2 linked regions of the Salinarimonas sp. genome follow. The protein of the gene in region 1 interacts with the protein of each later gene in a pairwise test. Links are inferred from orthologs where the notes say so. Each region holds a gene or a part of one and is shown on either strand. Other genes may lie near its edges. The genes, in order: ABL310_RS00585 and rlmB.

Region 1 (2,884 bases):
TTCAGGGCAGGATTGTGTTTCCGCTGGCCGGGCGGCCGCGGCTTGGTCTTGGCGGGTGAGCGCGGGTCAGATCGCGTCTGCCCCGGTCTCGCCGGTGCGGATGCGGATCGCCTCGTCGATCGTCGATACAAAAATCTTGCCATCGCCGATGCGGCCGGTCTGCGCGGCCTTGCGGATGGCCTCGACGGCCTTCTCGACGAGCTCGTCGGCCAGCACGATCTCCAGCTTCACCTTGGGCAGGAAGTCCACGACGTACTCCGCGCCGCGATAGAGCTCGGTATGGCCCTTCTGGCGGCCGAAACCCTTGGCCTCGATGACCGTGATCCCCTGCAGCCCGACGTCCTGAAGCGCTTCCTTCACTTCGTCGAGCTTGAACGGCTTGATGATCGCCTCGATCTTTCGCATGTCGGCTTCGCCTTCGGTCGTCGGTTGAGCGTCTTCGGCGCGGGCCGCGGGTCCGCGCAGGATGTCATATCACCACGCGCGCGCAGGCGAGAAGGCGAGCTGATCGGTTTTGCGGCGGCGATTGCACATATTCTGTGCAATCGCCTATCCCCGAGGCGGTCTGGCGATACGCTCTGAGTCGCGGCCGCGCAGAGGGGGCGCGAGGCAGGCAGGAGGCGGCGAAAAATGATGCATTGTCTGCTCTCGACGGCCGAGATGCACGAGGCCGACCGTCGCGCGATCGCCGGCGGCGTCTCCGGCCCGGCCCTGATGGAGGCGGCGGGCGCCGCCGTCGCCGCGGCCGCCGCCGAGCTGCTGCCGCCCGCCTCCGAGAGCCGGCGCCGCGTGCTCGTCGCCTGCGGACCGGGCAACAACGGCGGAGACGGCTTCGTCGCCGCGCGCCTCCTCGCCGAGACGGGCCACGCCGTGGTCGTCGCTCTGCTGGGCGCCCGCGAGGCCCTGAAGGGCGACGCCGCCGACGCCGCCTCGCGCTGGCCCGGCGACACGATCCCGCTCTGCGCCGCCGATCCCGCCGCGGCGGATCTCGTGATCGACGCCCTGTTCGGCGCGGGGCTCGCCCGCCCGATCGAGGGCGACCCGGCGTCCTTCCTGCGCGCCGTCGCGCAGAGCGGCGCGCCCGTGGTCGCGGTGGACGTGCCGTCGGGCCTCGACGGCGACACCGGCGCGGTGAGGGGATACGCCGCGCAGGCGAGCGTCACCGTCACCTTCGCGCGGCGCAAGCCCGGGCACCTGCTCCTGCCCGGCCGCACCCTCTGCGGCCGCCTGCGCCTCGCCGACATCGGCATCCCGGACGGGGTGATCGCGAGCCTCGCGCCGACGACCTTCGCCGACGAGGCGCCCCTGTGGGAGCCGTGCTTCCCGCGCCCGGCGCTCGACGCGCACAAATATTCCCGTGGCCACGCCCTCGTCCTCTCCGGCCCCGCCGACGCCACCGGCGCGGCGCGCATGGTCGCCCGCGGCGCGCTGCGGATCGGCGCCGGCGCGGTCACCGTCGGCTCGCCGCGCGACGCGCTCGCCGTGAACGCGGCCCAGCTCACCGCGATCATGCTGCGCCCCTGCGACGACGCCGCCGATCTGGAGGGGCTCCTCGCCGACGAGCGGATCACCGTCGTGGCGCTCGGCCCCGGGCTCGGCCGCGACCGCGCCCGGGCGCTGGTCGAGGCGGCGGCACGCGCCGCGCACGCCGCAAAGCGCGCCCTCGTCCTCGACGCCGACGCGCTCACCGCCTATGCCGGCGAGCACGAGGCCCTCGCCGCCGCCTGCCGGCGCATGCGCGCGGCGGTGCTGACCCCGCATGCGGGGGAGTTCGGCAAGCTCTTCTCCGCCCATGCGCCCGCGCGCGAGGCCTCCTCGAAGCTCGCAGCCGCCCGCGCCGGCGCCGCCGCCACCGGCGCGATCCTGGTCCACAAGGGCCCCGACAGCGTCATCGCCGCCCCCGACGGCCGCGCCGCGATCAACGCCACGGGCACGCCCTTCCTCGCCACCGCCGGCGCCGGCGACGTGCTCGCCGGCTTCGCCGCCGGCCTCCTGGCGCAGGGCATGCCCGCCTTCGAGGCCGCCTGCGCGGCGGTGAACCTGCACGGGCGCTGCGCCGAGCGGCTGGGGCCGGGGCTGATCGCGGAGGACTTGCCGGAGGCGCTGCCGGGGGTGCTCGCGGGCTTCCTGTCGGCCTGAACTCCACCGCCCACCCCCGGCACGCCGCTTGCGCCTCACCCTGCGGAACGCGCGCGATGCCGCCCGGACGGGCCCGATTCGTGCCGTTTCGGGACAATCCGGCCGGAGGATCGTCGCATGCTGCGTCTCCTGTTCGTCGCCGGCCTCGCGATCGGCGGGGCGGCCTTCGTCGAGGACTTGAATCTCTCCCTCGCCGCCAGCACGCTCGTCGTGGGCGGCGCCTTCGTCGCGGTGGTGATCTACGCCCTCCTGCGCGACGCGTGAGGGTGGCTCGATTTTTTTGGTGCGTCCGCGTTCGGGCGTGATATAGAGCCGCGACCCGGTGAGGGGCGGTCCGCCGCCCCGAGGCGCGGGCGTGGCGGAATTGGTAGACGCGCCGGATTTAGGTTCCGGTGGCGAAAGTCGTGGGGGTTCGAGTCCCTCCGCCCGCACCAAGGCCGTCGGAAACGGGGTTTCCGGAGCTTTCCGGTACGATGGGGCGGCGCGGCCTGCGGCCGTGCCCCGATCGTCGGGAGCGCTGGAGGCCTCACGCGCATTTCTGAGGACGAGAACGGATAGACGCGATGCAGGTGACGGAGACGCTGTCGGACGGGTTGAAGCGGGAATTCCAGGTGGTCCTGCCGGCCTCCGAGCTCGAGAAGCGGCTCGGCGACGAGCTCGCGACCCTGAAGGACCGCGTGCGGATCAACGGCTTCCGGCCCGGCAAGGTGCCGGTCGCGCATCTGCGCCGCCTCTATGGCCGCTC
Region 2 (16,137 bases), 3.3 Mb from region 1 along the record:
GAATGATCCCCCTCACGCCGCCCGGCGACGCGCCTCCAGCAGCGCCCGGGCGGCCTCCGCGGGGGCGGGGCGGCCGATCAACCAGCCCTGCGCCTCCGAGCATCCCTCGGCCTTGACGCAGGCGAGCTGCGCCTTTGTCTCGATCCCCTCCGCTGTGATCGCGATGCCGAGCCGCGCGCCGAGCCCGACCATGGCCCGCACGATCGCCGCCGTGTCCGGATGGTCCATCTCGCGGATGAACGAACGGTCGATCTTGATGCGGTCGAAGCCGAAGCGGCGCAGGTACGAGAGCGACGAATAGCCCGTGCCGAAATCGTCGAGGGCGATGCGCACGCCGAGCTGGCGCAGCCGGTGGAGCGTCTCGACCACGGCCTCGCTCTCGCGCATCAGCACCGTCTCGGTGATCTCGAGCTCGAGCCGATCGGCGGAGAGGCCCGAGCGCGCGAGCGCGTCGGCGACGATGGCCGGCAGGTCGTCGCGGTCGAACTGCACGGCGGAGACGTTCACCGCGACCCGCGTCGGCGCCGGCCAGGTCGCGGCGACGGCGCAAGCGCGGCGCAGCACCCAGTCGCCCAGCGGCGAGATCAGCTTCGTGTCCTCGGCGAGCGGGATGAAGCGGTCGGGCGGGATCGGCCCGTGCTCGGGATGCGTCCAGCGCGCGAGCGCCTCGAAGCCGGTGATGGCGCCCGTCGTCACGTCGAGCGACGGCTGGAAGTGCAGGTCGAGCTCCTCGCGCGCGATCGCCTGGCGCAGGTCGATCTCGAGCTCCTGGCGCGAGCGCTCGGCGGCGTCCATCTGCGCCTCGAAGAAGCGGAAGGTCGAGCGCCCCTCCCCCTTCGCCCGGTAGAGCGCGAGATCCGCGTTCTTGAACAAGGCGTCCGCATCGACCCCGTCCTGCGGCGAGAGCGCGACGCCGACGCTAAGGCCCACCGAGAGGTCGCGGCCCGCGACCGAAACGGGCGTCGACAGCGCGTCGACGAGGCGCTGCGCGAGGCTGCGGGCAGCCTCCGGCTGCGCCGCGCCGATCTGGAGCACCGCGAACTCGTCGCCGCCCAGGCGCGCGATCAGGTCGCCGCCGCGGATCTGGCCGGCGAGCCGCCCGGCCACGGCGCGCAGGAGCGCGTCGCCCACGGGGTGGCCCAGCGTGTCGTTGACGGTCTTGAAGCGGTCGAGGTCCAGGCACAGCAGCGCCACGCTCTCGCCGGTGTCTCGCGCGCGGGCGAGGGCGTCGTCCAGACGCTCGCGGAAGCAGGCGCGGTTGGCGAGGTCGGTGAGGCTGTCGTGACGGGCCATGCGCTCGGCCCGGCGCTCGGCCTCCTTGCGCGCGGTGATGTCGGTATGCGTGCCCACCATCCGCAGCGGCCGCCCGTCGTCGGCCCGCGCGACGACCTTGCCGCGGTCGAGAATCCAGCGCCAGGTCCCGTCCTTGTGGCGCACGCGATGCTCGCATTCGTAGATCGGGACCCGCCCCTCGAAATTAGCCGTGAGGGCGGCCTCGACGGCCGGCATGTCGTCGGGATGGACGAGACGCTCCCAGGACGAGACGTGCGGCGCGATCTCGTCCGCCTCGTAGCCGAGCATGGTGGCCCAGCGCTCGGAGAACCAGACCGTTCCGGTCTCGACGCTCCAGTCCCAGAGGCCGTCGTTCGTCGCCTCGAGCGCGAAGGCGAGGCGCTCCTCGCTCTCGCGAAGCAGCGCCTGCGAGCGCTCGAGCGCCTCCTCGGCGAGCTTGCGCTCGGTGATGTCGATGTTGAGGCCGAGGATGCGCGGCGCCCCGCTCTCCGCGTCGCGCACGGGCCGCCCTACCGCCATGATCCAGCGCGTCGAGCCGTCGTCGAGCGGTATGCGGAACTCCACGCGATAGGGCGCCCCGGTCTCGACCGATCGCCGCCCCGCCGACCAGATCGCGTCGATATCGCGCGGATCCACCCGCCGCGAGAACACGTCTTCGGAAACCGGATCGGGGCCGTCCTGCGGCAGGCCGAGCAGACGCCGGCTGTCGCGCGAGAGCCGCGCCTCCTTGTCGGCGACGCGCCACTCGAAGGATCCCGCCTCCGCCGCTTCCTGCGCCAGGTGCAGGAGCTGCGTCGCCTCGACGAGCCGCTCCTTGTCCCTGACGAGGTCGTCGATGTCGAGCGACGTCCCCAGCCATTCGGCGACCGCCCCGCCCGCGCCGTAGCGGATCGGGCTCATGGTCAGCGTGTGCCAGCGATAGGCGCCGTCGTGGCGGCGCAGCCGCGCGGTCGCCTCGAACGCCTTCCCGGCGGCGATCCCTTCGCGACGCGCATGCGTCAGGCGCGCGAGGTCGCGCGGATGATGCAGGGCGAGCCGCGCGTCGAGCGTCGCCGCCTCCTCGCCGTGATAGGCGCGCATGCGCTCGTTGACGTAGAGCGCCGTCCCGTCGCTGCGCGAGACCCACACCTTGTGCGGCAGCGCCTCGGCGAGTGTGCGGTAACGGGCCTCGCTCTCGGCGAGCGCCGCCTGTTGCGCGGCGTGCAGCGCGGCGTCCTGGGACTGGCGCAGATGCGCTTGATGCAGGCGCAATTGCGCGACGACGGCCGCGCCGAGATCACGCAGGGCGGCGCGATCCGTCTCGTCGAAGGGCCGCGGGACCGTGTCGATGACGCACAGGCTGCCGACCCTGACATCGGGCTCGAGAACGAGCGGCACGCCGGCGTAGAAGCGGATGTGGGGCGCGCCCGTCACCAGCGGGTTGTCGCGAAAGCGCGCGTCCGCCCACGCGTCCTCGATCACGAACGGCTCGTCGCCCAGGATGGTGAAGCGGCAGAAGGCGACGTCGCGCGCCGTGCCGTCGACGTCGAGCCCGCAGCGCGCCTTGAACCATTGGCGATCCGCCTCCATCAGCGAGACCAGCGCGATCGGCGTCCGGAACAGGCGCGCGGCCGAGCGGCACAGCGCGTCGAAATGCGGCTCCGGAGCGGTGCCGACGATCGCCAAGGCGCGCAATGCGGCGAGACGTGCGCTCTCGGTGCCCGACGAGGAAGTCATGTCGCCCCCTGCTGGGGCCGCATTCGAGCAGCAGCCCGCTTTTCTCCAGGAAGCATGCGGGAGAATCTTTTATCTTTTGCTAAACCGAACGCAGAAAACCGCGTCCTCACCTGTCAATTGCGCGCAGCGCCGCCCCGCTCGCTCTCGCGCCAACCGACGTGCGCCTCGGGCTTGGCGTCGACGCTGGCGAAGTAGGGCTTCAGGTCGAGGAGCGGCGTGCCGTCGAGGCAGTCGAGCCCGCGAAGCGTGAGGCGCGCACCCTCGATGCCGATCAGCTCGGCCACCGAGAGCGCGATCGGGTTCGGCCGCGCGGGCGAGCGCAGGGCGAAGGTGCCGCGCCCGTGCGCGTAATGCGCGGGCTTCTGGACGACGAGGTCGCGCGGCGCGCGGTCCATCCAGTAGAGCACGATCACGTGCGAGCAGGTCTCGAGCTCGGCGAGGCCCGCCTGCCAGCGCGGGTCGAGCTCGATCGTCACGAGGGCGTCGGACGCGCCCGCGTTCTTCGGGCAGTCCTCGCGGCGGGTCCAGGGCGTGCGGATTCGCCCGATGAAGTAGAGGCCGGCGTCGAAGCGCTCCGGAAGCGCGACGCGCTCCTCGCCGGGGCGCGCGCCGCCCTCGTCCGTCCCCTCGCCCATGCACCCCTCCGCTTGCGCCTCGCTCCCGTGCGAAACGTCCCGTGCGTCTTGCGCCCGTCACCGCGTCGGGTCACAACGGAAGACGCGATCGGGACGAAGGTAAGGCGAGCCCCGCCCGTCGCGTCAAGCGGCGGGTCCGCCCGCCGAACGCCGGAGATGACGGATGCCCGAGCCGAAACCGCAGATCAGCGCGACCCCGGAAGAGGCGGTCGAGCGCCTCTCGGCCTTGTACGACGCCGCCGCGGACCGGCTGCGCGAGGCCGTCGCGCGCTTCGTCCACGGCGGCGAGCCGCCGACGGCCGAGGAGCGCGCGGCCTTCCGCTACCCGCGCCTGCGCATGCGCCACTCCGGGGACGGCGCCCCGCCGCGCACCGAGCGGGCCTACGCCAAGCTCCAGGTCACGGGCCTCTACGAGACGACGCTGACCCATCCCGCGCATTTCAGCGCCTACCTGCTGGAGCAGCTGCGCCCGCTCGTCTCCGACTACGGGGTGACGCTGGAGGTCGACCTGTCCGACCAGGAGATCCCCTATCCCTACGTGCTCGAGCGGGGCGACGAGCTCTCGCACGGGGTCGTCACCGCGAGCGATCTCGCCCAGCACTTCCCGACCCCGGCTCTGGCCGAGGTCGGCGACGAGGTGGCCGACGGGCTGTGGGACATCGACGACGGCACGCCGCGCCCGCTCGCTCTCTTCGACGCCGTGCGCGTCGACTACTCGCTGCGCCGGCTCGTGCACTACACCGGCGCCGACTGGCGGGCGGTGCAGCCCTGGATCCTGCTGACGAACTACCATCGCTACGTCGATCAGTTCGTGCAGTGGAGCCTCGCGGAGCTCGCCCGCGAGGGGAGCCCCTACACGCGCCTGACGCTCCCCGGCGGCATCGTGGTCGAGCGCGACGCGGCGGCGTCCGAGAGCGCCGAGGCGCTGATGGCGCGCTCGCCCTGGCACCGCTTCCAGATGCCGGCCTACCACCTCGCCCGCGCCGACGGGCACGGGGTGACGCTGGTCAACATCGGCGTCGGGCCGTCCAACGCGAAGACGATCTGCGATCACCTCGCCGTCCTGCGCCCGCATTGCTGGCTGATGGTCGGGCATTGCGGCGGCCTGCGCCAATCGCAGACCATCGGCGATTACGTGCTCGCCCACGCCTACCTGCGCCAGGACCACATCCTCGACGCGCTGGTGCCGCCCGAGGTGCCGATCCCGGCGCTCGCGGAGGTGCAGATCGCGCTGCAGCAGGCGGCGGCGGAGGTGACCGGCGAGGCCGGGGAGATGCTCAAGCGCCGGCTGCGCACGGGCACCGTCGTCACCAACGACGATCGGAACTGGGAGCTGCGCTGGAGCCAGGAGCGCCGGCGCTTCAACCTCTCGCGCGCCATCGCCATCGACATGGAGAGCGGCACCATCGCCGCCCAGGGCTACCGCCTGCGCGTGCCCTACGGCACGCTGCTCTGCGTCTCCGACAAGCCGCTCCACGGCGAGATCAAGCTCCCCGGCGCAGCCTCGGCCTTCTACCAGAGGGCGGTCGGCGAGCACCTGATGATCGGGCTCGCCGCCCTCGACATCCTGCGCGGCCAGAAGACCTCGCTGCATTCGCGCAAGCTGAGAAGCTTCGACGAGCCGCCGTTCCGGTGAGGAGACGGGCGCGATGCGCCCCCTCCTCGTCCTCGTCCTGTTCCTCACCCTCGCCGGCTGCGTCCCCGCCGGCGACCCGGTGCAGGGGCTCGTCTGCCGCACGGCGCTGGTCGCGCTCCATCCGGAGGACAGCGCCTTCGACGTCGCCCGCGAGATCGGCGATCCCGACGGGCGGGGCGTGAGCGTCGTCTACACGGTCACCGAGCCGGGCGGGCGCTCGCGGCGCGCGCGGATCGCCTGCCGCTTCGCCGACGATCGCGCCGCCGACGGGAGGCTCGACCTCGTCTTTGTGGCGCAGGACGGCGCGCCGCTGTCGGAGACGCGACTGTTCCTGCTCGAGCGCTACTGGACCGACCGGGGCGCCGACGCCGCGATCTTCGCGCCGCCACGCCCTTCGGCGCTCGCGGGAGACGGGCTCGCGCTCCCGCATGGCGGCGTGCACGCCGTTCAGGTCGCGGTCGCGGCGCTGACGACGGGATCGCTCTACGGTCTCCTCGCCGTCGCCTATTGCCTCGTCTACGGCCTGATCGGCCGCGTCTTCCTCGCCTTCGGCGAAATCGCCATCGTCGGCGGCTACGCGGTGGCCATCGCGGTGGGGATCGCCCTCGTGGCGACCCCGCTCGTGGGCGAGAGCGCGGTCTATGCCGGCCTCGGCCTCGGCCTCGTCCTCGCGCCCCTCGTCGCCGGCGCGTTGGCGCGGCTGCTCGCGGAGAGTGTCGTCGCCCCCCTCGCCCACCGGCCGGGCTACGCGATGATCGTCGCCTCGTTCGGCCTCGTGATCGTCCTCGCGGAGGGCTTGCGGCTCGCCCAGGGCGGCGCCGAGCTCTGGATCGCGCCCGGCCGCATCCGCGGCCTCGTGCTCGCCACCAATCCCGACGGCGCCACCGCGACGATCACCCTCACCCAGGCCGCCGCGATCACGCTGGCGATCGCCGGCGCGCTCGGCGCGATCCTGCTGGTCGCGCGCACGCGCTTCGGACGGGCGTGGCGCGCGGTCTCGGACGATCCGCAGGCCGCCGCGCTGATGGGCGTCGACGCCCGCGCGACGCTCGTCGCCGCGACGACCCTCGCCGGCGTGCTCGCCGCCCTCGCCGGCTGGTTCGTCGTGGCGCATTACGGGAACATCTCCTTCGGCGGCGGCCTGCTCTTGGGGCTCAAGGCCCTCGTCGCGGCGATTCTCGGCGGCATCGGATCGCTGCCGGGCGCTCTGCTGGGCGGCCTGCTGCTCGGGCTCGGCGAGACCCTGTGGTCGGCCTTCCTGCCGGGCGCCTATCGCGACGTCGCCGTCTTCCTCGCGCTGGCCGCGCTTCTGGCGCTGCGGCCGGGCGGCTTGTTCGGAGACGCCCATCCCGGTTCCCAAAGGGTGTGAGACCCCGCGACGTACGGTCCGGGGGAACCCGGGTTGCGGGCCGAATTATTTTAAGCTTAAATCATTTCCGCCGACAGAAGCGGAGAGCGCGCAATGAAGATCGCCATCATCGGGGGAGGCCCCGCCGGCCTCTATTTCGCGATCCTGATGAAGAAGCAGGACCCCGCGCACGAGATCACCGTCTACGAGCGCAACCGGCCGGACGACACGTTCGGATTCGGCGTGGTCTTCTCGGATGCGACGCTCGATACGTTCGAGCGCTACGACGAGCCGAGCTACCGTCGCATCACCCAGGAATTCGCCTACTGGGACGACATCGCCATCCATTTCAAGGGCGACGTCCATCGCGTCGGCGGCAACGGCTTCTGCGGCTGCTCGCGCCGCACCTTGCTGCTGATCCTGCAGGACCGCGCCCGCGAGCTCGGCGTGGCGCTGGAGTTCGAGGTCGACATCGACGACGAGAGCCGTTTCGCGGACGCCGACCTGATCGTCGCCTCGGACGGCATCAACTCGCGCATTCGCGAGAAGCATGTCGAGCATTTCGCGCCCAAGGTGGACCTTCGCCCGAACAAGTTCGCCTGGATGGGCTCGACCAGGCCGCTCGACGCCTTCACCTTCGTCTTCCGCGACACCGAGTGGGGCCCCTTCATCGCCCACGCCTACCAGTACGAGAAGGGCCGCTCGACCTGGGTCTTCGAGACCGACCCGGAGACCTTCGAGCGCGCCGGCATCGCCTCGATGACGGAGCAGGAATCCGCCGACCTGATGGTGCGGATCTTCCCCGACTTCCTCGCCGAGCATGGCGTCATCACCAATCGCTCGCTGTGGCGCAACTTCCCCATGATCCGCAACACGCGCTGGGTGAAGGACAACATCGTGCTGCTCGGCGACGCCAAGTCGACGGCGCATTTCTCCATCGGCTCGGGCACCAAGCTCGCCATGGAGGACGCGATCGCCCTCTACGAGAGCTTCAAGAAGAAGCGTGACGTGCCTGCCGCACTGGCCGATTTCGAGACCGGGCGCCGCGAGGAGACCGAGAAGACCCAGCACGCGGCGGACGTCTCGCTCGTCTGGTTCGAGCACGTCGCCCGGTTCTGGGACTTCGACCCGGTGAAGTTCTCCTTCGGCCTGATGACGCGCGCGAAGGCGATCACCTACGACAACCTGCGCCTTCGCGCTCCCGAGTTCGTGGAGCAGGTCGACCGGCTCTTCGCCAGCGAGGTGCGGGACCAGGGCTTCGACGTCGACGTCGAGAACCCGGCGGCGCCGATGTTCCAGCCGTTCCGGCTGCGCGACATGGTGGTGGCGAACCGCGCCGTGATGTCGCCGATGTGCATGTACTCGGCCAAGGACGGCATGCCGACCGACTTCCACCTCGTCCATTACGGCTCGCGCGCCATCGGCGGCCCGGGCCTGATGTTCACCGAGATGGTGGTGGTCTCGCCGGAGGCGCGCATCACCCACGGCTGCGCCGGCATCTGGACCGACGAGCAGGAGGCGGCCTGGACGCGCATCGTCGATTTCGTCCATGCCAACTCGCAGACGAAGATCTGCCTGCAGCTCGGCCATGCCGGGCGCAAGGGCGCGACCAAGCTGATGTGGGACGGCATCGACCGGCCCCTCGACGAGGGCGGCTGGGAGGTCTGCTCGGCCTCGCCGCTCCCCTACTTTCCCGACAGCGCCGTCCCGCGCGAGCTCGACCGGGCGGGGATGGACGAGGTCCGTGACGACTTCGTCGCCGCGGTGGAGCGGGCCGAGCGCGCGGGCTTCGACATGCTCGAGCTGCACTGCGCCCACGGCTACCTGCTCGCGAGCTTCCTCTCGCCGCTCACCAACAAGCGCACGGACGAATACGGCGGCTCGATCGAGAACCGCCTGCGCTTCCCGCTCGAGGTGTTCGAGGCCATGCGCGCCGCCTGGCCGGCGACGAAGCCGATGTCGGTACGCATCTCCGCCACGGACTGGGCCGAGGGCGGCCTCACGCCGGAGGATTCGGTCGAGATCTCCCGCGCCTTCGCCCGCGCGGGAGTCGACCTGATCGACGTCTCGACCGGCCAGACCGTGCACGAGGCGAGGCCGATCTTCGGGCGCATGTTCCAGACGCCCTTCGCGGACCAGATCCGCAACGAGGCGCATGTCGCCACGATGTGCGTCGGCAACATCACCTCGGCGGACCAGGTGAACACCATCCTCGCCGCCGGCCGCGCGGACCTGGTGGCGCTCGGGCGCCCGCACCTGGTCGATCCGTTCTTCACCATGAAGGCCTCGGCCTGGTACGGCGCGAAGCAGTACTGCCCGCCGCAATACCTCCCCGGCCAGGACCAGATCTTCCGCAACGCCGTGCGCGACCGCGCCGACATGGACGACCTGAAGATCCGCGCCAAGCCGAAGACCCGCGCGGAGCTGAAGGCGGAAGCGGAGGGGGTGAAGCAGGCGGCTGAGTAAGGCCGAACGAGGCGCGTCGCGCCGGCGTCGATTCGAGCCGGACGCGGAAGACGAGACCTCCGCTCGCCTTCCGCGCAACGCGTTCGCTTCACCGAGAATCCTGCCGCTCGTCCGGCCGCTCGAGCCGCGCCAGCGCCGCGGCGAGAGCGGCCTCGAGCGCGTTGCGCTCCTGTGGCGCCAGCGGTGCGACGAGCCGCGCCTGCGTCTCCACGTGAGCGGCGACCGCCTCGTCCACCAGCGCGCGGCCGGCCTCGGTGAGCGCGACGAGGGTGCTGCGCCGATCCCGAGGGTTCGGCACGCGCGCGACGAGCCCCGCCTTCTCCAGCTGGTCGATCCGGTTCGTCGCCGTCCCGGACGTGATCATCATCGCGTCGATCAGCCGCGACGGCGTCAGCGCGTGGGGCGGGCCCGCGCGCCGCAGGGTCGCGAGCACGTCGAAGGTCGCGCCGTTGAGCCCGAAGCGGGCGAAGGTCCGCTCCTGCTCGGCCTGGATCAACCGCGCGAGACGCGACAGGCGGCCGATCAGGCCCATCGGCGCGACGTCGAGGTCGGGACGCTCGCGACGCCACTGCGCCAGGATGCGAGCGACGGGGTCGGGCTTGCTCTGCATGACGAGGATCTCCAGACGAGAATTATCTTGACGTCAAGACAAAACTGACATATCTCGACGTCGAGATAAATCGGAGGTCCTCATGAGCGCCCGCACCGACATCCTCGTGACGGCCCTCGCGCCGGCGGTCTGGGGGAGCACCTATCTCGTCACCACAGAGCTCCTGCCCCACGGCTATCCGATCACCGTGGCGATGCTGCGCGCGCTTCCGGCGGGGTTGCTGCTGCTGCTGGTCGTCCGCCGCTTGCCGGAGGGCGCCTGGTGGGGGCGCGTCCTCGTCCTCGGGGCCCTCAACTTCTCGGTCTTCTGGGTCCTGCTCTTCGTCGCGGCCTACCGTCTGCCGGGAGGCGTCGCGGCGACCGTGGGCGCCGTCCAGCCGCTGGTGGTGATCGCGCTCGCCCGCCTCCTCATCGGGACGGCGATACGCCTCACGGCCGTGCTCGCGGCGGTCGCGGGCCTCGGCGGCGTCGCTCTCCTCGTCCTGACCCCGCAATCGGCGCTCGATCCGGTCGGCGTCGCGGCCGGGCTCGGGAGCGCCGCGTCGATGGCGGCCGGCACCGTGCTCATCCGATTGTGGCGCGCGCCGGTGCCGCCGCTGACGCTCACCGCCTGGCAGCTCGCGGCGGGCGGCCTCCTGCTCCTGCCCGTGGCGCTCGTGATGGAGCCCGCCCTGCCCGTGCCCAGCGCGGCGAATCTCGCCGGTTTCCTCTATCTCGGCCTGATCGGCGGAGCGGCGACCTATCTCGTCTGGTTCCGTGGCCTGTCGCGCCTCGAGCCGGGCGCCGTCGCGCCGCTCGGCCTGCTGAGCCCGGTCACGGCCGTGCTGCTCGGCTGGCTCGTGCTCGCCCAGGATCTCACGGCGCCGCAGCTCCTGGGCATGGGCCTCGTTCTCGGCAGCGTCGTCGCCGGCCAGCGGCTGCAGCACGCCCCCGCAGCCGCGCCAGCGCCCGCTCGGACCGCGGCGACCTGAGCGCGGCGGACGCGCACGGGCTCGGAAACCAGGCGCGTCGCGCTGAGGCGGCCTCGATCAAGCGGCCTTGGCCTGCTCGCGCGCGAAGCCGGCCTTCTGGGCGTATCCCTTCACGATCGCCTCGCGCTCGGCGTGTGAGAGCACGGCGTCGATGTCCTCGAAGCCGTCCGGCGCCACCGCCTCGACCGCGTCGATCACGCCCTCCGGGCCGCCGCGCCGGTTGGAGCGCACGATCTCGGCCGTCTTCGGCAGGCGCTCGGCCTCGTAGGCGCGAAGCGCCGCCATCGGGTGCTCGGCCCCGGCGAGCCGGTCCGCGAGGCAGCGCGCGTCGAGGATCGCCTGGCTCGCCCCGTTCGACCCGACCGGATACATCGGATGCGCGGCGTCGCCGAGCAGCGTGACGCGCCCGTGCGTCCAGGCCGGCAGCGGGTCGCGATCGCACATCGGATACTCGAAGAATTCCGGCGTCGCCTCGATCAGCGCCGGCACGTTGAGCTGGGGCATGCGGAAGCGCGCGACGTGCGGCATCAGCTCCTCGCGCCGGCCCGGACGCGACCAGTCCTCCTTGCGCGGCGGTGGCGAGGAGCCGTCGCCGAGCTTCACGGCCACCGCCCAGTTCATCAGCTTCAGCCCAGGCCGGTAGCCTTCCGCGATCGGGTAGACGACGAGCTTCTCCTTCATGCCGCCCGCCACGATCATCGAGCGACCGGTGAGGAAGGCCGGCCATTCGGTGGCGCCGCGCCAGAGCAGGATGCCGTTCCAGGAGGGTGGCCCCTCCTGCGGGAAGAGGCTCGCGCGCACGAAGGAGTGGATGCCGTCGGCGCCGATCAGCACGTCGCCGCGCGCGGTCTTCACGTGCCGGCCTTCGCGGTCGAAGAACCAGGCCGTGACGCCGCCCTCGTCCTGGGAGTAGGCGCCGAGCCGGCAGCCGGTGTGGATCGCGCCCGCGCCGAGGCGCTCCCTCACCGCCTCGTGGACGACCGTCTGCAAGCGTCCGCGGTGAATGGAGAATTGCGGCACGTCGAAGCCGGCCTCGATGCCGCGCGGCTCGCGCCAGATCTCCTGGCCGAAGCGGTTCGTGTAGATCAGCTCGTAGGTGCGCAGCCCCACCGCGTCCAGCCGCGGCAGGAGCCCGAGCTTCTTGAGCTCCTTGATGGCGTGGGGGAGCGTGTTGATGCCCACCCCGAGCTCGCGGATTTCCGACGATTGCTCGTAGATCTCCGCCTCGAGACCGCGATCCTTCAGCATCAGGGCGGCGGTGAGCCCCCCGATGCCGCCTCCGACGACGATGGCCTTCATCTCGCGCCTTCCCCTGTTACGCGACGTTATTGATCCGGCGATTAAAGCGCAGACCACGTCGCGAGTCCAAGGGCTCGGCGGCAGGCTCGAAAAAGGGGAAAACGCCCGCTGGAGCGGGTGAAGGGAATCGAACCCTCGTCATCAGCTTGGAAGGCTGCTGCTCTACCATTGAGCTACACCCGCTCGGGCGGGGCGGAGCTTAGCGCGTCGGAGATGGTGGGGGAAGTAGGACTCGAACCTACGAAGGCGTAAGCCAGCGGATTTACAGTCCGCCCCCTTTGCCGCTCGGGACATTCCCCCGGATCGCTCCGGCTGCTCGGGCTCGCGTCGGGTGTTCCGACGCCGCCGCCGTGGCGTGGGGGCTCTTATGGTGACCCGGCGCGAGCGTGTCAACGCCGAATTCCGGCTTCTCGCGCGAAATCCGCGCCTGCGCGCCGGCCCGCGGCCTTGACCCGGCCCGGCGCCGGGCGCATGCCTCGCGGACGATCCGAACGGGAGCGCGAGGCGCCGTGGCCGACGACGACGAGAAGAAGACCCGCAAGCGCACCGGCGCGCGCCGCGCCGTCCCGCACGGCCGCAATCGCGCCCGCGGCCCGCGGCCGCGCGGGCCGCGGCCCGACCTCGGCGACGTCGTCGTGCTCTACGGCTGGCATCCGGTGGCGGAGGCGCTGCGCAACGGAAAGCGCCGCATCCGCCGGCTCCTCGCCACCGAGAACGCCGCCCGCCGGCTCGCGGAGGAGCTTCCGGAGGTCGAGGCCGCGCCGCAGATCGTGCGCCCGGGCGAGATCGACGTGCTGCTCGAGCCCGACGCCGTGCACCAGGGCCTCTACGCCGAGGCCGATCCCCTCCCCGGCTACGAGCTCGACACGCTCCCCGACGACGCGCTGGTGCTCGCCCTCGATCAGATCACCGATCCGCACAACGTGGGCGCCATCGTGCGCACGGCCGCGGCCTTCGGCGTGACGGCGATCGTCACGACGGCGCGGCATTCGCCGATGGCGACGGGTGTGCTGGCGAAGTCGGCCTCGGGCGGGCTGGAGCACGTTCCCTTCGTCGTCGTGCGCAATCTCGGCGACGCGCTCGACCGGCTGGGCGAGCGGGGCTTCACCCGGATCGGGCTCGATTCGGAGGGGGACGCGACCTTCGAGGAGCTGGAGGCGCGCCGGCCGGCGCTCCTCGTGCTGGGGGCGGAAGGCAAGGGCCTGCGGGCCCGCACGCGGTCGCTGTGCGACGTGGTCGCCCGGCTCGACATGGCGGGGGCGATCAAGAGCCTCAACGTCTCGAACGCCGCCGCGATCGCGCTCTACGCGCTGACGCGGCGGCTTTGAGGCGGGGAAGCCCGCTTACGACGGATCCTCGATCACGTAGATCGCCGGCGGCTCCACCGGCGAGGGGCGGATGCCAGCCACCGTGGCGACGCCCGGCGTGACGATGAGCTCGCGCGGGGCGGGACGGCGCGGCGTCGCGACCACCGACGTCTGGCCGATGTCGACGATGGGCGCCTCGGTGGTCGAGGCGGCGACGAGCGCGTCGTCCTCCACGACCACGGTGTGGCTCTTGGCGGTGTGAACCTTGGACGCCTCCCAGGCGCACTGGGCGGCGGCCGGGCCGGCGGCGACGAGACCGAGCCCGACGAGGCTCGTGACGATGGCGGATGCACGCATGTCGACCTCTCCCTCTCTGTTATGGTGAACGAGAGGTTAACCCGGCTTCCCGCCGCTGTCGCCCGCAACCTTTCGCCGCACGGCCGCGCTCCGCGACGCGGCGGCGATCAGCCGCCGCCGAAGGCGGAGCGGATCAGCCATTGCTGCATGGCGACGGGGCTCTCGGGATAGGTCGGCTCCGCCGCCGCCTCCGAGAGGATGCCGTCGAGATGGACGATGCGGGCGTGCATGCGCACGCTCTGGCCGATGAGATCCTTCAGCCGCTCCGGCAGCGCCTCGGCGTCGAAGACCGGGCTGGCGCTCTCCTGGCGGGTGAGGCGCACGCGGGTCTTCTCCTTGAGCGCCTCCTCGGCCGTGATCTCGCCCTCGGCGACGGCGCGCTGGACGAGCAGCCAGGAGGCGATCTGCATGAGGCGCGTGGTGAGCCGCATGCTCTCGCTGGCGTAGGTCAGCGCCGCCTGGCGCGGCAGGGTGCGCGATTCCTCGCGCCCCTCCCCGTCGAGATAGGCCGCGGTGTCCTCGACGAGCGCCATCCCATCGCGGAACAGGGCGCGGAAGGCCTCGGAATGCACGAAGGTGCGCCCGAAATCGACCGGATCGCCGGCCTCCCGGAAGGTGATGTCCGCGTTCATGTGCCGCCTCCTCACGAACAATTTGGCTCGAATTGTGCCGGCGCGATACGGCGCGCGGCGTTCCCGAGTCGTTGGAGCAAACCTAGCGCCGAACGCGGACGCCCGCCGCGTTAGGATGCGGTTAACCTTAACGAGAGGAGAACGACATCGGATGCGGGCGGGAGAATGGCGGCTGCGGCAAGAGGTTGGCTCGTGGCAGGAGTTCCGGCGTCGTCGCCGGCTTGCATGGCAGCGCACCAGCTGCAACAATCCAGCACGGTTTCGATGCCGAGAATCACGGCCGCCTCTCCATGGTTGCGCGCCATTGAAACTTCGGATCGAGATCAGGCGGCGTCGCAGTTTCTTTTGGGGAACCGCCGCGACAACGACCGAGTCATTCGATGAGCGCGCATTCCACGGTGATCAGCGGCTTTACCGAGGAGCAGGTCACGCGATTGACCGGCGTGAGCCGGCGCCAGATGCGTTACTGGGCCGTCGACGGGTTCTTCCTCCCGAGCATCGATCTCTCCGCGACGGGGGTGGGCCTGCGGCTCTACAGCTTCCGCGATCTGGTCTGCCTCAAGGTGATCGCCGCGCTCAGGAACGAAGCGAAGGTGCCGCTCTCCGAGCTCCGGCGCGCGAAGGAGCGCCTGCGCCATCTCGGCGACGACCTCTGGGCGAAGACGACGCTCTTCGTGCTCGGCCGGCGCGTCGTCTTCAGGCACGACGGTAACGACGCGCTCGAGGAGGCGAGCACCGGACAGCGGGTGCTGGAGATCCCGCTGCGCGTGGTGACCGGCGATATGGAGCGCGCCGTGCGAAGCCTGCGCCGGCGCGAGAGCAGCGATGTCGGGCGCATCGAGCGCAAGCGCCACGTCGCGCAGAACCAGCCGGTCGTCGCCGGAACCCGAATTCCCGTCCGCGCCGTAAAGGATTTTCACGAGGCCGGCTACGCCGTCTCGGAAATCCGGGAGCAGTACCCCACCCTCACCGAGGAGGACGTCATCGCGGCTATCGGCTACGGCGAGGTCGCGTGACGGGAGCCCTGCGGATCTCCGTGCTTCTCGACGAGGGTGCGCCTGCGCTCGTCGCGCGGCCGTTCTCGGAGCGCGGCCATACCGTCATTCGTCACGGGGACGTCTGCTCCCCGGGTGCCCGGGACGCCGTGGTCGTGGCTCAGGCGCTGCTCAACAAGGCCGTCCTGATCGCGGTGGATCTCGACATGAAGCGCTTCGCACGCCGCTTCGGCGCCCCGCAGGACGGCGGCAGGTACAAGGAACTCCACCTCATCTCCGTCGGGTGCAAGGAGACGATGGCCGCGAAGCGGCTCGAGCAGGCCCTGTCGTTCATCGAGCACGAATGGGACTATGTTTGCCGCAAGCCGAGCCGCCGCATGTGGGTCGACATCGGCCCCCACCGCCTGACGACGTATCGCTGAGCATTCCGCCACCCCGCAAAAAAGAGCCGCCCGGGGGCGGCTCTGAAGTCGTCAACAGGGAGGCGTCAAACAGAGTGGACAGGAGCCACTCGCATCCAGAGAACTGGACACCTGCATTCATCAAGCAAAAAGCTTAATGACCGGTTAACGAAACGCAGCGCCTTCGCACGTCCTGGACGATTTCGGCACAAACGCCCGCGGCGTCACGTCGCGGGCTTGAAGAAGGCGTCCGCGGCCGACTTCGAATCCTGCTTCTTCGCCTTCGCCTCCCGCAGCCGTCCGATCTCCTGCTCGAGCGCGTTGATCCGCTCGTCGAGCTCCTCGATGGACAGGTGGGCGAGGTCCTGCCCGATCACGTGCGTGTCGGGGCGGGGGCGCGGCAGCTCCTCGCCGAAGGGATCGATGGACATCTCGCGTCTCCTCCAGGCGGCGTGTGTCTCTCCGTCCCATG

Evidence for each region.
Region 2: the proteins of ABL310_RS00585 (region 1) and rlmB interact in binary tests that used the Escherichia coli proteins (3 or more experiments, as listed by UniProt). The link is inferred for Salinarimonas sp. from one-to-one orthologs.

The regions. Positions count from the first base shown.
Region 1 is NZ_CP157794.1:134,785-137,668, forward strand. It holds ABL310_RS00585 (NAD(P)H-hydrate dehydratase), read left to right. Parts: upstream 1-630; coding sequence 631-2,139; downstream 2,140-2,884. Other genes in the region: ABL310_RS00580 (P-II family nitrogen regulator), read right to left, coding at 67-405; ABL310_RS00590 (hypothetical protein), read left to right, coding at 2,257-2,403; tig (trigger factor), read left to right, coding at 2,703-2,884. UniProt on the Escherichia coli protein: Bifunctional enzyme that catalyzes the epimerization of the S- and R-forms of NAD(P)HX and the dehydration of the S-form of NAD(P)HX at the expense of ADP, which is converted to AMP.
Region 2 is NZ_CP157794.1:3,460,488-3,476,624, forward strand. The notes cover bases 11,425-14,391. They hold rlmB (23S rRNA (guanosine(2251)-2'-O)-methyltransferase RlmB), read left to right. Parts: upstream 11,425-12,482; coding sequence 12,483-13,301; downstream 13,302-14,391. Other genes in these bases: ABL310_RS15975 (flavin-dependent oxidoreductase), read right to left, coding at 11,425-11,973; ABL310_RS15995 (hypothetical protein), read right to left, coding at 13,317-13,637; ABL310_RS16000 (DUF1465 family protein), read right to left, coding at 13,745-14,269. Also shown: ABL310_RS15935 (hypothetical protein), read left to right, coding at 1-6; ABL310_RS15940 (EAL domain-containing protein), read right to left, coding at 13-3,009; tsaA (tRNA (N6-threonylcarbamoyladenosine(37)-N6)-methyltransferase TrmO), read right to left, coding at 3,123-3,644; ABL310_RS15950 (AMP nucleosidase), read left to right, coding at 3,808-5,280; ABL310_RS15955 (branched-chain amino acid ABC transporter permease), read left to right, coding at 5,294-6,649; ABL310_RS15960 (bifunctional salicylyl-CoA 5-hydroxylase/oxidoreductase), read left to right, coding at 6,743-9,094; ABL310_RS15965 (MarR family transcriptional regulator), read right to left, coding at 9,183-9,704; ABL310_RS15970 (EamA family transporter), read left to right, coding at 9,787-10,674; more of ABL310_RS15975, read right to left, coding at 10,732-11,424; ABL310_RS16005 (DUF433 domain-containing protein), read left to right, coding at 14,650-15,285; ABL310_RS16010 (DUF5615 family PIN-like protein), read left to right, coding at 15,306-15,686; ABL310_RS16015 (DUF1192 domain-containing protein), read right to left, coding at 15,890-16,096. UniProt on the Escherichia coli protein: Specifically methylates the ribose of guanosine 2251 in 23S rRNA.